DNA from 3 places in the Megasphaera intestinihominis genome. Region 3 is predicted to be linked to each of the others. Evidence: riboswitches for the same ligand, from Rfam matches in the RefSeq annotation. Region 3 holds a riboswitch; each other region holds the start of a gene.
The links. A riboswitch is a leader RNA that binds a small molecule or an ion and turns the genes downstream of it on or off. The one in region 3 is predicted to bind S-adenosylmethionine.
Positions count from the first base shown of each region.

Region 1 (5,754 bases), on a different contig from region 3:
CTGCTCTTCGATGAAAAGGGGGACCTCGTGTCCTTCGTCGACGGCATGGTGACGGATGAACGGGATTTGACTGACGCCATGTACGCTCAGGCGGCCATGCATGACGAAAAGGGGGCCTGGCAGATGATTTTCGGCGTCAATACCCTGCCTTCGTGCCGCTGCCATGGCTATGCCGGGAAGCTCCTGGAAGCGGCCATTGCCGACGCCAGGCAGCAGGGACGACAGGGCCTGGTCCTGACCTGCAAAGACAAGCTCCTCCCGTACTATGCGAAATTCGGCTTCCAGAACGAAGGCATCAGCGCCTCCGTCCACGGCGGCGTCACATGGTACCAGATGCGGCTGACTTTTGAGTAGCCGTCGTACGAGCCCCTGCAATATAAATACAAATTTTAAATTTGTCCCTCCTGCTGTATAGTTTGTAGTGCAGAGTTTGTAGAGGATGGTTTTAAATTTAAAGCCTTCACTAAAAACTACAAACTGCAAACTTAATACTCAACAAGGGCTGTCGCATGTGCGACAAGCCCTTGTTTAATCCATGAAAAACGTGTATAATTAAAGTTAGTATGATGATTTTTATGTATGTCGACAGGGGAGATGTGTTTGTTCATGAATAAAACGATCGTTACGTCTATTTTTGTCGTATTGGCCTTATTGTTATCGACGACGTGGGACTTGCTGGCTGTCAAGATCTTGCTGACAGGCTGTCTCATGGGCTGGCTGGCCCGGACTATCGTCGCCAATTTCCAGGCCAATGCCAAAAAAGCCGCTGCCCGTAAGAAGCGGGTTCGCCGTCCGCGTGCGGCCCAGCACCGTCAGGCCAGCCAGACGAGCCAGGCCAGCGTATCCGGGCACTGAGGATGAAAAAAACTGAAATCCATAAAATATAAATAATTGTCACATTGACATGTAATATGTTAAAGGGATTAAACGAAATCATAACGTTTAATCTCTTTTTTATTCTTAAAAAATATAAGTAAAACGCCGACGATGACTTCATAGTATATTTGACAGGCCCTTTTAATCGTGTTATACCGTACACATGCGCAGAAGCGAAGATGTATTTTATGGCATTCATTTTTATTTACCTTAACATCTTCAGCTCCTCCGCACAGATCCATTTGTTTTTTTTGAGTATAGGAGGAATTTCTATGAATGGTGTTGTTTTAGTCACTTGTGCTATCGTCATCCTGGCGGTAGCCTATCGGTTCTATGGCAAGTGGCTGGCTAAGACGTGGGGCATCGACCCCAACGCCCTGACGCCGGCCCATCGCCTGGAAGATGGCCAGGATTATACGCCGTCTTCTAAGTTCACGGTCTTTGCCAATCAGTTCTCGTCCATCACCGGTGCCGGCCCCGTCACGGGCCCGATCATCGCCGCTGCCTACGGCTGGCTGCCGGCTTTCTTATGGCTCATGATCGGCGGCGTCTTCTTCGGTGCCGTCCAGGACTTCGCAGCCCTCTACGCATCCATGAAGAATGACGGCAAATCCATGGGCGTCCTCATCGAAAAGTACATCGGCACGACGGGCCGCCGCCTGTTCCTGCTCTTCTGCTGGGTCTTCAGCCTGCTGGTCATCGCCGCTTTCGGCGATATCGTCGCTACGACGTTCAATGGCTTTGCCAAGGATGGATCCATGGTCCTGCCCAATGCGGCTGCCGCTTCCATTTCCATGCTGTTCATCTTCGTCGCCATTGCCTTTGGCCTGTTCATCAAGAAGTTCAATCCCAGTGAAAAAGTACGCTTCGTCATCGCCATCGTCCTCTTGATCGCCATGCTCTATGTCGGCATCGACCTGCCGATTTACCTGGACCGCATGACCTGGCTGTACATCATCTTCGCTTATATTTTCTTTGCTTCCATCATGCCCATGTGGCTCCTGAAACAGCCGCGCGACTACATCAGCGCCTTCCTGCTGCTCATGATGATCGCCGGCGGCGTCATCGGTATCTTCATCGCCCAGCCGACGCTGAATATGCCGGCCTTCACGTCCTTCTCGGTCGGCGGCAAGGATTTGTTCCCAATCCTGTTCATCACCATCGCCTGCGGTGCCGTTTCCGGCTTCCACAGCCTCGTTTCGTCCGGTACGTCGTCGAAGACCCTGGATAAGGAACAGGATTCGGTCTTTGTCGGCTACGGTTCCATGTGCGTCGAATCGGTCTTAGGCGTCGTTTCCCTGGTCATCGCCTGCGCTGCCGCTTCCAACGGCCACGTCGCTTCGGGCACGCCGTTCCAGATCTTCTCCGGCGCCGTCGCTGGTTTCTTCACCATGTTCGGCCTGTCCCAGACGGCAGCTGCCTGCATCATGACCATGTGCGTATCGGCCCTGGCCCTGACGACCCTCGATGCCGTCGGCCGTATCGGCCGTATGTCCTTCCAGGAACTGTTCAGCGTCGATGAAGGACAGGAAATGAACACGATCCAGAAAATCTGCGTCAATAAGTATTTTGCTACGGTCATCACCTTGTTCTTCGGCTTCCTGCTCTGCTTAGGCGGCTACATGAACATCTGGCCTCTCTTCGGCTCGGCCAACCAGCTGCTGTCGGCCATGGTCCTCATCTGCCTGACGGTCTTCCTCAAGACGACAGGCCGCAAGAGCTTCATGCTCTACATCCCCATGGTCGTCATGTTCTGCGTTACCATGACAGCCCTCGTCGAATCGGCTTATGCCCTGATCATCAAGATTGCCTCGGGTAACTGGTCGTTCCTCATCGAAGGACTGCAGTTCGTCCTGGCCATCGCCCTCATGGTCCTGGCCATCTCCATCGTCTACTACTGCGGCAAAGAACTCGTCCACGCCGACAACAAAACGGCCCATCACGACGCCCAGCCCACGGCGACGCATTGAGGGTGTCAGCAGTCAGCAGTTAGCGGTCAGTAGTTAGCAGTTAGCAGCTAGGGGTTAGGGGTTAGCTGTTAGACACTAACGGCTAATCCCTAAAAAGGGCCTGCTGTATATACAACAAGCCCTTTTTACTTATAAAAAAATATAATTTATAAAGTTAAATTCCTATCTAAAGCCATAGGTATAACGTTTACATTGTAAAATATGAAAGTTTTTGCTTAAAATCCCTTGACAATATACTCTGTAAAGTGTACACTCTTGGTAACGTTTCCGATAGGAAGCTATTCATTTTAGTCATCAAAGAGGTATGTTATCATGGGGTACTTAAAAAATTTGACCATCATGTGTTGTATGATATGATCGTATTGTACAACCATTCATAAGGACAATACAATACGAAACCTATTCATCCAGAGCAGCTGAGGGACTGGCCCGATGACGCTGCGGCAACCTACGTAGGTAAGGTGCCAATTCCAGCAGGAAATAACCTGGCAGATGAAGTCATGGGCATACGTCTATTTATAGCGCCATCTGCATCAGCAGGCGGCGCTTTTCTTTTTGCCAAAAAGGAGCTGAGTACATGGAGCATGTGGCAACGTATTTGACAGAGCTGATTGGCAACACGCCGCTCTTGGAACTGACTCATTGGCAGGCTCGGCACGGCCTCAAGGCCCGCGTCCTGGCCAAGCTGGAGTACATGAACCCCTTGGGCAGCGTCAAGGACCGCGTAGCGGCAGCCATGATCGACGAAGGGATACGGCAGGGGAAGATCAACAAAGATACGGTCATCATCGAACCGACGAGCGGCAATACCGGCATCGGCCTGGCCCTGGTCGCCGCCGTGAAGGGCCTGCACCTGATCTTGACCATGCCCGATACGATGAGCCTGGAACGGCGTAAGATCGTGTCGGCCCTGGGGGCGGAAATCGTGCTGACACCGGGCATCGAGGGGATGCGCGGCAGCATCGGCAAAGCCGAAGAATTGAGGGATTCTTACGGCAATGCCTTCATTCCCCAGCAGTTCGACAATCCGGCCAATCCGGCCATCCACCGCCAGACGACGGCGGAAGAAATCTGGCGCGACACGGACGGCAAGGTAGATATCTTCATTTCGTCCGTCGGCACAGGCGGCACCATCACCGGTACGGCCCAGGGCCTGAAAGGCCATAAGCCGGACGTCCAGATCGTCGCCGTCGAGCCGAAAGATTCCGCCGTCCTGCACGGCGGCCGGCCGGGCCCGCACGCCATTCAGGGGATTGGCGCCGGGTTCATCCCGAAAGTTTTGGATATATCTCTCGTAGATGATGTGATCGACGTATCCAATGAGGACGCCTACGGCCGGGCCAGGGAAGTCGCCAAGACCGACGGCCTTTTGGTCGGCATTTCGTCCGGTGCGTCGCTGCAGGCGGCCCTGGAACTGGCCAGCCGGCCGGAAAACGAAGGCAAGACTATCGTCGTCCTCCTGCCGGATGGCGGCGAACGCTATTTATCGACGGCTTTATTTGAGGGGTAAGGAATCTAAGCCGGTATAGAGGGGGAAAGAAAATGAACAAGAAGCGCATCATAGCTATACTGGCTTTTTCGGCGGCACTCGCCGTCGCCGGGGCCCTGGCTGGCTGCGGACGCAGCGATGACGCCGGGGGCGGCGGCACGATGACGCTGACCAATGTCTCGTATGATCCAACCCGTGAGTTATATAAAGAATACAATGAATTATTCCAGCAGCACTATCGTGAGACGACAGGCAAGGATATCCGCATCATCCAGTCCCATGGCGGATCGGGCAGTCAGGCCCGGTCGGTCATCGAAGGCAGCAAGGCCGATGTCGTGACCCTGGCCCTGGCCCACGATGTGTCGCTCATCGAAAGGGCCGGCCTCATCCATGAAGGCTGGCAGGGGGATTTCGCCAACGATTCGGCGCCGTACACGTCGACCATCGTCTTCCTGGTCCGCAAGGGGAACCCGAAAGGGATACGCGACTGGGACGACCTGGTAAAGCCCGGCGTGAGCGTCATTACGCCGGACCCGAAGAGCAGCGGCGGCGCCTGCTGGAACTTCCTGGCCGCCTGGAGCTGGGGCCTTGACCATTTCGGGGGAAATGAAATCAAGACCCGGGCCTTCATGACCGACTTGTACCGCAATGTGACGGTCATGGATTCCGGCGCCCGCGGCTCGACGACGACCTTTGTCGAAAACGGACAAGGTGACGTCCTTATCGCCTGGGAAAACGAAGCGCTTTATTCGATGCGCGAATATCCCGATAAGTTCGACCTCGTCGTGCCCAGCATCAGTATCCTGGCCCAGCCCAGCGTGGCTGTCGTCGACCGCCTGGCCCGGCGCAAGGGTCATGAAGAGGCGGCTCATGAATACCTGGCCTACCTCTATTCCGATGAGGCCCAGGAACTGGCCGCCAAGAACGGTTTCCGGCCGTCTAATCCGGATATCCTCCGGCGTTATGCCGACCGCTTCGATCTCAAGGTCAAGCTGACCAAGATCAGCGATTTCGGCGGCTGGGAGGCTGCGTATGTTAAATTTTTCAACGACGACGCCTTGTTCGATAAGATCATGGCCGACGTCAACGGCGATGCATAGGAGGGGAGCCGGATGAAACACTTTTTTGCCCGTTCCGGCGGGCGCAATCAGATTATTCCCGGCTTCGGCCTGTCCATGGGCATGACCCTTACCATGTTGTCCCTGCTCATCCTCATCCCGCTGGCGTCGGTCCTGGCGCACTCCCTGCAGCTGACGGCCAATGACTATGCCAAGCTCATCACCAACAGCGGCATCCGCAACGCCTTCATCACCAGCATTTCCTGTTCTGTCCTAGCGGCTTTGGTCAACTGCGTCTTTGGCTTCATCCTGGCCTGGGTCCTGGTCCGCTACGATTTCTTCGGGAAACGTCTCTTGAACG
Region 1 covers NZ_JBBMEU010000025.1:17,431-23,184, reverse strand. The annotation lists gene WMO23_RS05510 (GNAT family N-acetyltransferase) at 1-354, shown strand, start outside; gene WMO23_RS05505 (hypothetical protein) at 607-855, shown strand; gene WMO23_RS05500 (carbon starvation CstA family protein) at 1,149-2,846, shown strand; SAM riboswitch class I at 3,247-3,345, shown strand; gene cysK (cysteine synthase A) at 3,424-4,356, shown strand; gene WMO23_RS05490 (sulfate ABC transporter substrate-binding protein) at 4,389-5,435, shown strand; gene cysT (sulfate ABC transporter permease subunit CysT) at 5,448-5,754, shown strand, end outside.
Region 1: it holds a riboswitch for S-adenosylmethionine, as region 3 does, so the genes downstream of both, cysK (cysteine synthase A) here and WMO23_RS03605 (branched-chain amino acid transport system II carrier protein) in region 3, are expected to answer to the same signal.

Region 2 (5,754 bases), on a different contig from region 3:
AGCTCCGCAAGCGGGGGGCCGAAGTCAAATGCATCATGACCGACCATGCGACGAAACTGATTACGCCCTTGACGATGCGGGAAATTTCCGGCAATCCCGTTGCCGTATCCATGTTCGACGATGTGCCTGAATTCAACGTAGAACACATCGCCCTGGCCCGCTGGGCCGACGTCTTCGTCATTGCACCGGCGACGGCCGACATCATTGGCAAGATCGCCAACGGCATTGCCGACGACATGCTGTCGACGACGGTCATGGCTACGACGGCACCGGTCCTCATCGCACCGGCTATGAATACCAACATGTATCTCAACCCCATTACTCAGGACAATATGGCCAAGCTGAAGAAATTCGGCTATCATTTCATCGCTCCCGACAGCGGTCATCTGGCCTGCGGCATCGACGGCGTCGGCCGCCTGCCCGAACCGGATACCATCGTCGACTACATCGAGCTCCTGGCCTGCCGCAATGACCTCCTGAAAGGGAAAAAGGTCATCGTCACGGCTGGCGGCACGCGGGAACCTATCGACCCGGTCCGCTTCATCGGCAATCATTCCAGCGGCCGCATGGGCTTTGCCATCGCCAAGGCTGCCGTCATGGCCGGTGCTGAAGTCACCCTCGTCGCCGGGACGACGGATAACCTCAAGACACCTGTAGGCCTGGCCCGCCGCATTGATGTCGGCAGTACGCGTGACATGAAAGCTGCCGTCGATTCCTATTATGACGACTGCGACCTGGTCATCAAAGCCGCAGCTGTCGCCGATTACCGTTCGGCCCATCCGGCGGAAAACAAGATCAAGAAAAACGACGATACCCTGACCATCGAAATGGCCAAGAACCCGGATATCCTCTATGGCCTGGGCCAGCGCAAGACCCATCAGACCCTGGTCGGCTTTGCTGCCGAAACGACGAATGTCATCGAATACGGCACGAAGAAGCTCAAGAAGAAGAACCTCGACATGCTCGTCGCCAACGACGTCAGTGCCGAAGGAGCCGGCTTCAAAGGGACGACCAACATCGCCACCCTGCTTTTCCCGGACGGCTCTATGGAAAAATTAGAAAAAATGGATAAAGACGAACTCGCTGCCATCATCGTAGCCCGCGCGGCTGCCATTATGGCGAAAAAGAATAGTTGATAGCAGGGAGTTTGCAGAAAAAGGACTGTCGCATGTGCGACAGTCCTTTTTAGCAGTCAGCAGCTAGCTGTTAGCAGTTAGCAAATGAATTTAACTTTAAAAGTATCTTTACAAACTATGGGCCGATCACAAAAAAATACACGGCCCGTGGCCTTGTGCGTAGGGGACGCCTGGAAGGCGTCCCGCTGTGATATTCGATCATAGCCCATTCGGGCTTAATAGTATGTTTTTTTAATCACGAACCACGAGCCACTAACCACTAACCCGCCCTACGATGGCTTTGGCGAAGCCGTTGAGGTTGGTCGGGCCGACGGAGAGGATGGGGCAGTTATTTTCTTTGGCTTCCGTAATGGCCCAGCGGACGAGGGGCGTCTTGCCGTCTTCCAGGTTGACGACTAAGAGGGACGCTTCTTTCAGCATCCGGTCATCGCCCGGCTGGCCGCTGATGAGGAGGACGGCACCGAAACGGCGCTGGATGCGGCGCTGCCAGTCGGGATCGCCGCCGGCCAGGGCTATCTGACGGCCCGTGAGGAAGCGGTCCAGCTGGCGCGTATAATCGCGCTGGGTCATGAAGGAGGGCAGGTCCAGGCCGCGGTCTTCCGGGTCCCGGACGGAACGCGACGCTTCCTGGGGCGTCACTTTCCGCGGCGCCTGGCCTTTGGTCATATCCGGCCGCACCTGGCGCTTGTTGAGTTCCTTGCGCAGGGCCAGGAGTTCGGCAATCTGGCTGGATGCCGTTTCCTTTATCTTTTCGATATACTGTTCCTGCTTGCGGATACGGTCTTCATACTGTTTGCGGTCCTGTTCGCGGCCCGTCCTTTCCGCATCGAGTTCCTGGCGCAGCCGTTCCAGTTCAGAAAGGACGGCCGTGCGGTTCTTGGCTTCCAGGCGCAGGCGCAGGAGTTCTTCCCGGTCGGCGTCCATCTGGGCTTTTTCTTCCCGCAGCTGCTGAAGTTCTTCTTTTTCTTTGCCCATCATCATGGCCGGCGTTTCCTGGCCGCCAGTGACGGCTTCGTCGGACCAGGGCTGGTCGCAGATGACCATGAGATAGATGCCCAGGGCATGGGCTGCCGCGTGCTTGGCCATCTGCACGTCTTCAAAGACGTCGGTCAAGCCGAGAATCTGACTGTCCGTCTGGAGCATGAGCAGGTCGATGATGCCCATATAGGAAAAAGATTCCATAGTCTGCGCCATATCGTAGCGTTCGAGGTGGATCGTGCCGGCGTAGATTTCTTCCGGGTTCTGTTTGGACGTATAATACGTATTGATGAGCAGCCGGTCGGCCGTCCGTTCGTAGATGCGCAGTACCAAGGCGTCTTCCTGGTCTGTGCCGGTGTGGCGGCTGAAGGTCAGCCGTTCCTGGGAAAGAAGGGTCGTCACCAGGCTCGGGGTCTTGTACCATTTGCCGAATACTTCTACCCGCTTGGCCAGCCGCAGGTCGCCGGGCTTGCTGCAGGTTGCATAATCAAAATAAGGGTCGTTGAAGAATATATCTCTAGGCCGCAATTTGGTCATATCTAATCATCCTTTCTATCTTCTCCATTATAACCCTGCCTATAGGGCAACGTCTAGTAGACAATGTTTTTTAGGCATAAAAAACACTTGCAAAATAGGCGGACTTGAATTATAATGGATGAGCAAACCAAATAAAGAACCATCAAGAGACGACGGAGGGACTGGCCCTGTGATGTCGCAGCAACCTTCAGCTATGAAAGGTGCTAATTCCAGCAGTGATATACTGGCAGATGGGGATTAGAAGCCCCTCTCATGAAGTCATGGATGAGGGGAATTTTTTTTTAAGGAGGATCACTCATGGCAAAAAATCGTGAATTCTTTACATCCGAATCCGTCACCGAAGGCCATCCCGATAAAATGGCTGACCAGATTTCGGACAGCATTTTGGATGCCATTCTCGCAAAAGATAAAAACGCTCGCGTTGCTTGCGAAACCCTGGTAACGACTGGTATGGTACATGTCGTCGGTGAAATTTCTACGACGTGCTACGTCGATATCCCGCACATCGTCCGCGAAACGATTCGTGACATCGGCTATACCCGCGCTAAATATGGTTTTGACTGCGACACTTGCGGCGTCCTCGTTTCCCTGGACGAACAGTCCCCGGACATCGCTATGGGCGTCGACGATGCCTTGGAAAAGAAAGAAGGCAATACGGATAAGTTCGATACTATCGGCGCTGGCGACCAGGGCATGATGTTCGGCTATGCTACCAACGAAACGGACGACTACATGCCGCTGCCGATTTCCCTGGCACACCGCCTGGCACGCCGCCTGGCCAAAGTCCGCAAAGACGGCACACTGCCGTATCTCCGTCCCGATGGCAAGACCCAGGTCACTGTCGAATATGAAGACGGCAAACCGGTCCGCATCGATACGATCGTCATTTCGGCACAGCACAGCCCCGAAGTCGGCCGCGAACAGATCGAAAGCGACCTCCTCGAATTCGTCATCAAACCGGAACTGCCGGAAGGCTTGTTCGACGACAAGACGAAACTCTTCATCAATCCGACTGGCCGTTTCGTCATCGGCGGTCCTCAGGGCGATTCGGGCCTCACAGGCCGTAAGATCATCGTCGATACCTATGGCGGCATGGCTCGTCATGGCGGCGGTGCCTTCTCCGGCAAGGACCCCACAAAAGTCGACCGCTCGGCCGCTTATGCAGCCCGTTACGTCGCCAAGAACGTCGTCGCTGCCGGCCTGGCCGATAAATGCGAAATCCAGCTGGCTTATGCCATCGGCGTAGCCCGCCCGGTTTCCATCCACGTCGAAACCTTCGGTACGGGCAAAGTCCCGAACGAAAAGATCGTCGAACTCATCGAAAAGAACTTCGACCTTCGTCCGGCTGGCATCATCGCCATGCTCGACTTGCAGCGCCCGATTTACAAACAGACCGCTGCCTATGGCCACTTCGGCCGCAACGACCTCGACCTGCCTTGGGAAAAGACAGACAAAGCCGAAACGCTCCGCAAAGAAGCCGGCTTATAAGAGGCGGTTCGATAAACTGAACATCCAGAAAAGAGGCTGTCCCATTAAGACAGCCTCTTTTTGGGTATTGAGTTTGCAGTTTGTAGTTTTTTAGTGCGACAGCCCCATACAAAGGAGGTGTCCTTTTGATTGCTGAAATCATCATCAATACGACGGCGAAACGGCTGCAGCAGACTTTTTCCTATACCGTTCCCGATGGTCTGGCCGTCCGCGTCGGCAGCCGCGTCCTCGTGCCCTTTGGTCATCGCCGGGAAGAGGGCATCGTCGTCGCCCTCCATGAACAGCTGGACGAACCGGCCGATTTCACACTGAAGCCCGTCGAAGGCCTGCTTTCGACGCAGACCGGCTTCCAGGAAGAAATGATCCGCACGGCCATCTGGATCCGCGACTACTATGTCTGCAACCTTTCCGAAGCCCTGCGCCTGTTCATGATCGACAAGAAGGGCCTGGTCCGCCAGGAAATCTTGTCCGTCGGCCCGGCTGCGCCTGTGAGTCCTGAAGGGCGGCAGCTCCAGGCCTATGTCGCCGACAAGGGGAGCCGTGAAAAGGGCAGCCTTGTCCGCCGCTTCGGCAGGGACCTCGTCGAAACGGCCCTGGCCCGCCAGGTCCTGACCAGCCGGACTTATTACAAGAACCAGATTGCCGACAAGATGGAAGACTGGCTTTCCTTCGTCCACGATGATGACGAAGACATCCTCCACGGCCGGCGGCGCCAGCAGGAACTGCTCCAGGCCTTGAAAGAGAAGGGGGAAGGGGCCGTTTCCTATTGGCAGGGCCAGGGCTACAGCCGCGACCTCATGCGCCGTCTCTGTGCGACAGGCCTGGCCCGCTGGAGCCAGCGGCCGGCCAGGACGACGAATATCCTGCCGACCCTTTCTGGCGATGCTCCCTTTACGCTGACACCGGAACAACGCCAGGCAGTTAAAGTTATCGGAAGCGATGAACAAGGAAAAACCTACGTCCTCCACGGCATCACCGGCAGTGGCAAGACCGAAGTCTACATGCAGCTGGCCAGCCAGGTCCTGAAAGAAGGCCGGCAGGTCGTCGTTTTAGTGCCGGAAATCGCCCTGACCGGGCAAATCGTCCGCCGTTTCCTGCGCCGCTTCGGCGACGATGTCGTCGTCATGCACAGCCAGCTTTCCCAGGGTGAGAAGCGCAACAACTGGCTGCGTATGCAGAACGGGACGAGTCATATCTGTATCGGTGCCCGGTCGGCTGTCTTTACGGCGGCCCAGTCCATCGGCCTGTTCATCGTCGACGAAGCCCATGACAGTTCGTATAAGCAGGACGAAGCGCCGCGCTATCATGCCGTCGCCGTGACCCGCCAGCGGGCTGCGTACTACGGCTGCCCCGTAATTCTTGGCAGTGCCACGCCGGCGCTGGGCGACTACTATAAGGCCCTGCAGGGCGATTATGTCCTGGTCGAGCTGACAGAGCGCGTCGGCCAGCGGCCCCTGCCTTCGGTCCAGGTCGTCGACATGCGCGATGAATTGGCCCGCGGGAATTACCGCGTCGTTTCCGATTGCTTATTGAATCTCCTGGAAGAGACACTGGCAGCCCGGCAGCAGGCCATCATCCTTCTCAACCGCCGCGGCTTCTCGACATTCGTTATGTG
Region 2 covers NZ_JBBMEU010000037.1:2,316-8,069, forward strand. The annotation lists gene coaBC (bifunctional phosphopantothenoylcysteine decarboxylase/phosphopantothenate--cysteine ligase CoaBC) at 1-1,136, shown strand, start outside; gene WMO23_RS07205 (hypothetical protein) at 1,389-2,651, opposite strand; SAM riboswitch class I at 2,788-2,888, shown strand; gene metK (methionine adenosyltransferase) at 2,949-4,139, shown strand; gene priA (replication restart helicase PriA) at 4,265-5,754, shown strand, end outside.
Region 2: it holds a riboswitch for S-adenosylmethionine, as region 3 does, so the genes downstream of both, metK (methionine adenosyltransferase) here and WMO23_RS03605 (branched-chain amino acid transport system II carrier protein) in region 3, are expected to answer to the same signal.

Region 3 (5,754 bases):
CGGCCAGTGCCGACGACTTTGGCACCGGCCGCTTTGGCAGAGGCGTAGTCCGTTTCCGGGATGGGGTTGGCCATGGCGAAGACGACGGCATCGTCGGCCATGGCCTGGATGATTTCCTTAGTAAAAATATGCGGTGCCGATACGCCTAGGAGGAGGTCGGCCCCTTTGACGGCATCAGCCAGGGTCCCGTGGGCATGGGACGGATTGGTCAGGGATGCCAGTTCCGCCTGGACCGGGTTCAGCCCTTCCATGCCAGCGTAGAGAATCCCCGGACGGTCGACCATGGTGACGTTCCGAGCTCCGGCGCGGACCAGGAGGCGGCCGATGGAAGCGCCGGCAGCCCCTGCCCCATTGATGACGATGCGGGCTGTCTTCAAGTCCTTATGGACATAGCGGAAGGCACCGATGACGCCGGCCAGGGCGGCAATGGCCGTGCCGTGCTGGTCATCATGGAAGACAGGGATATCCATTTCTTTTTTCAAGGTCTGTTCGATTTCATAGCATTTCGGCGAGGCAATGTCTTCCAGGTTGATACCGGCGAAAGACGGCTGCAGGCGCTTCACGGTTTCGATGAATTCTTTTGGGTCCTTTGTATCCAGGCAGATAGGAACGGCATTGACGCCGCCAAATACCTTGAACAGGATGGATTTCCCTTCCATGACCGGCATGGCAGCTTCCGGGCCGATGTCGCCCAGGCCGAGGACACGGGTCCCGTCCGATACGACGGCGATCATATTGCCACGGCAGGTCAAATCGAAAGACAAATCCGGGTCCTTAGTGATTTCCCGGCACGGCTGGGCAACGCCAGGCGTATAGAGAATACTCAGGTCGTCGTGGGTCTTGAGGACTTCCCGGGGAATGGTTTCAATAACGCCGTGTTTGCCGCGGCGGATTTTCATGGCTTCTTCATCGAAATTCATGACGCTAAAACTCCTCCTATAACTGTTTATGCATAAAAAATGGCCTGGGGTTCTGTAAATTCCAACATCCCATCTTTGCCGCCTTCACGGCCGATACCACTGTCCTTAAAACCGCCGAAAGGCGCTGTGACGTCGCGCGGGCTGTCGTTGACGTAGACGTTGCCCGACAAAACGGCTGCTGCCACCTTCGAGGCTTCTTCCTTGTCCGGTCCCCAGACGGCAGCGTTGAGGCCATAAGGCGTATCGTTGGCAATGGCCAGGGCTTCGTCGGCGGTATCATAAGCGATGACGCTGAGGACGGGGCCGAAGATTTCTTCGCGGGCAATGGTCATGTCATTGGTTACGTCCGTAAAGATGACAGGCTTGACATAGTAACCGTGGTCCGGCGCATCCGGACGGCCGCCAGCCAGAAGTGTCGCCCCTTCTTCCAGGCCCTTGGCGATGTAGGCATCGACGGTCTGCCACTGGTCATACGATGCGACAGGACCGATTTTCGTCGTTTCCAGAGCCGGGTCGCCTACGGTATATTCCGGCAGTATCTTCAGCATGAGCTGTTCAATCTGTTCCTTGTCATCCCGCGGGATGATCAGGCGCGACAGGGCCGTACAGGTCTGGCCACTGTTGAGGAAAATGGAATTGAAGCACATGCGGATAGCCTTTTCGTAGTCCGCCCCCTTCAAGAGGACGAAAGGCGACTTGCCGCCCAGTTCCATACTGATGCGCTTCATCGAAGCTAAGGCGCGCTGAGATACCTTGATGCCGGCTGCCGTCGACCCCGTAAAGGATACCATGGCGATATTCGGGTCGTCGCAGATGGCATTGCCGACCTGGCTGCCCCGGCCGGCGACGAGATTGAAGACGCCTTTGGGGAAACCGGCCTGGTCAAAGGCTTCGGCCAGGTAGTACGCCGTCACCGGCGTGTGCTGACTCGGCTTGAGGACGACTGTCGCCCCGACGAGCAAGGCCGGTACGACTTTCTGGATAATCTGCCCTAAAGGATAATTCCACGGCGTGATACAGCCGATGACACCCAAAGGCCGGCGGTAGACGACGGATTGGGACAGATGTTCGACCAGTGGCAATTCCGGTGCCAAGTCGATATACGACTGGGTCCGCACGAACTGGTAGCCAATATGGTTGGTCCTGGCAAAGGCTACAGGCGCCCCTAATTCCTTGACGACGGCGTCGACGAACTGCGGTTCCAATCTGATCATCTGGACCAGCAGGTTCTTCATGAAGGTGATGCGGTCTTCCAGCGGCATAGCCGACCAGGCCGGGAAAGCTTTGGCAGCCGCCTGGGCAGCGGCAGCGACATCATCGGCACCAGCCGCGGCGACAGTGGCGAAGATTTCTTTCGTCGCCGGATTTTCTACGTCAATATATTGGCCAGACAAGGGCGCAACCCACTGGCCATCGATATATAGTTTTTTCAAATCCATGAAATTACCCCCTTTTACTCGAGATTATTCTTTAATTATAGAGATAAGTCATTGATTATGCAAGTCGGGGAAAAAAATAGACTGCCTAAAAGGCAGTCTATTTTTAGTGGCGCCCCCTACAGACTCCATACCACAAACTATCTTATTTCGCTTCGGCTTCTACGGGTTCTGAGGCGGATACGAAATGGCCGATGATGGAGCCGCCGATGAGGCCGATGATAAAGGGGACGATCCAGCCGAAACCGTATGTGGACAGGGGCGTAGCGGCGACGATGGCTTTAGCAAAGCCCAGGCTGCTCAGACCCGGCAGGGATTCCAAAAGGGCGAAGAGCGTGACCAGGTAGACAGAGCCTTTGTAAGCACCGTTGTTGGGCATGAAGCGGCCGATGATGCCCAGGACCAGGAGGGCCAGGCACGGCGGATAGCAGACGCCGAAAATCCAGCCGATGTAGGTGACGATACCGTCGACGCCGAGGAGGGCCGTCAGGGCCGACAAGATGCAGCAGGCGACGGCGACTTGCTTATAGCTGATGCGGTTGCCCGTAGCCGTGCTGGTGAATTCGGCAACGGCGGCAATCTGACCGATGGCTGTCGTCAGGCAGGCCAGGACGACGGCGATGCCCATGGGAACCATGACCCACGTGCCGACGCGCTGGATGATGGCGACCAGGAGTTCCGCACGGCCGATGTTCTGCGCATAGTCACCGCTGACGCAGGCGCCCATGTAGAGCAGGCTGCCGTAAATGATGAGCAGCAGGACGAAGGAAACGATGCCACAGTAGATGAGCACTTTATTGCGCTGGCCGACGGTCGTATAGCCCTTGCCGTAAATGGAGCTGATGAAGACAGCTGCCATGATGAAGCTGACCAGGACGTCACCCGTGTTATAGCCGCCGAGGAAGGCATTGACGAAGGGATGGTCCACAGCCGGAGCGACGGGTGTCCCCAGGGGATTGAAGATGCCGACGAAGGCGACGATGACCAGGATCAGGGCCAGGAGCGGCGTCAGGTATTTGCCCATGCGGTCCATGACGTTGTTCTGGTCGGCAACAAAGAAGAAGCTGATGACGAAATAGGCGATGACCAGCGGGATGAACGGTGCTGCCGGCAGGTTGCCCTGGATGCCGAGCTGGATGGCCGTCGCACACGTACGGGGAATGGAAACGAAGGTACAGACCAGCATGAGGGCTGCCAGGAGGACGTTATACGTATTCTTCCCTACCCGTTCAGTAATGGAGTGGACGTCGCCGTTGAGGCCGATGACGATGAGCGTGAAGATAGGAAGAAAAATACCCGAAAGGGTCAGGCCAGCCAGGCCGGACAGGAAATCGCTGCCGCTGTTCAAACCGAGCTGGGGCGGGAAAATCAAATTGCCGGCGCCAAAATAGGTGGCAAAGAAGGCGAATCCCAGGATGAGCACATCCAGCCCCCGGATAGCCTTGCCACCAGAAGAGTTGTTGTTCATGAAAATACCCCCTAAGAATGATTGAATGATGTGAAAATAAGTACATAATACGCCAAAAGAAAAGAGGCGCTGCCTCCAAGCTGCGCCTCAGTCATAATGATATCTTTCAGGAATAGCCTGTAGGAATTGGCACCTTACCTTAGGCAGGTTGCCGCAGCGTCATCGGGCCCGTCCCTCAGCTGCTCTCGATATAACTTATGAAATTTGTCTGTATTGGTGTTATTTTATAAAATTTTTAACGACTTGTCAATGTATTTATTTTGATTTAACGTTTTACTTCTGACAACTGGGACAAAGGTCAGCCAAAAAGCAGTTGTCGCATAAAGGCTTGCGGGCTTTGCAGACCCGGCGGCCATGCCAGATGAGCCAATGATGGGCCCGGCTCCACCATTCCTTGGGAATGGCCTTCTGCAGGCCCTTTTCGACTTCCAGCGGCGTCGTCCCTTGGGCCAGCTGCAGACGGTTGGACACGCGGAAGACGTGGGTATCGACAGCAATGGCCGGCGTATTGAACAAGATACTGACCAGGACATTGGCCGTCTTGCGGCCGACGCCGGGCAGTTTCACCAGCTCATCGAAAGTCTGCGGCACTTGGCCATGATATTTTTCACAAAGGATGGCACAGTTGGCCAGGATATTCTTGGCCTTGCTGCGATAGAGGCCGCAGGTCCGTATCTTTTCTTCCAGTCCCGCTGTCCCCAGGGTCAGCATCTTTTCCGGCGTGTTATATTCCGGGAACATGCCGGCCGTCACGATATTGACCCGTTCATCCGTACATTGGGCCGACAAGATGACGGCAATCATCAATTCAAAAGGAGAATTATAGTGCAGAGCCGGTTTCATGATACCATACTGGTCCTGGAACCGCTGCAGCATTTCATCTTTTACTTTCTTGGAAATAGCCATATCACTTTACTTCCTCATCAGTATGGATTACGTCGTTCAGGCTGCCCATTTCATAGCCGCCCAAATCGAGGGTGACGTACGTAAAGCCCGTATCCTTGATGGCCCGGACGATTTCCTCCCGATGAGCCAGGACCGACGGGATTTCATCGACGGCGACTTCGATGCGGGCTACATCGCCGTGATAGCGGACGCGCAGGGACCCCTGGACGTAAGGCGCTACGGCGGCTTCGGCCGCATCGATCTGAGCCAGGCGGTGCGGCGTCAGTTCCACGCCATACGGGACGCGGCTGGCCAGGCAGGCAGCGCTCTGCTTATTCCAGGTCTGGAGGCCGAATTCCTTCGACAAAGCCCGGATATCCGCCTTGGCCAGGCCTGCTTCGATCATCGGGCTGCGGACGGCGTCGGATAATTCCTGCAGGGCTTTCATACCCGGCCGGTAATCACCGAGGTCATCGACATTCCCCCCGTCGACGACCCACTGATAGCCTTCGGCCTTGGCCAGGGCCACGAGCGACGTAAAGCGTATTTTCTTGCAGATATAGCAGCGATCTGGCGGATTCTGGACGAAGTCCGGGTCCTCGAATTCCGTCGAATGGGCCAGGCGGTGTTCGACGCCGATGACCTTGGCCATGGCCTTGGCATCAGCCGCTTCACTGCCCGGCAGGGTCGCCGAAACGGCCGTCACGGCCAGGACCCGGTCCCCCAGAGCCTGGTGAGCCGCATAGGTCAGGAAGGTGCTGTCGACGCCGCCGGAAAAGCCGACGACGACACTGCCCATGTCCTTTAAGATCTGCTGGAGTTTTTCATATTTCTTGCTTGTCTCTGTTGAAATCAAAAGAGTTCCCCCTCGAACCAATATAGTTTTCATAGAACTGTCGAATGACGCCCTTCATTTCTTCGTCACCGACATATGGCAGGGCCTGCTGCCACAAGGCATCGGGCACGCCATAATAGGCTTCGGCAATGCTGCCGGCAATGGCTGCCTGCGTATCCGTATCGCCGTTGAGCCAAATCGCCTTGCGGA
Region 3 covers NZ_JBBMEU010000014.1:7,389-13,142, reverse strand. The annotation lists gene WMO23_RS03615 (NAD(P)-dependent malic enzyme) at 1-920, opposite strand, end outside; gene WMO23_RS03610 (aldehyde dehydrogenase family protein) at 947-2,359, opposite strand; gene WMO23_RS03605 (branched-chain amino acid transport system II carrier protein) at 2,502-3,824, opposite strand; SAM riboswitch class I at 3,921-4,019, opposite strand; gene nth (endonuclease III) at 4,098-4,730, opposite strand; gene larE (ATP-dependent sacrificial sulfur transferase LarE) at 4,732-5,565, opposite strand; gene WMO23_RS03590 (ADP-ribosylglycohydrolase family protein) at 5,534-5,754, opposite strand, start outside.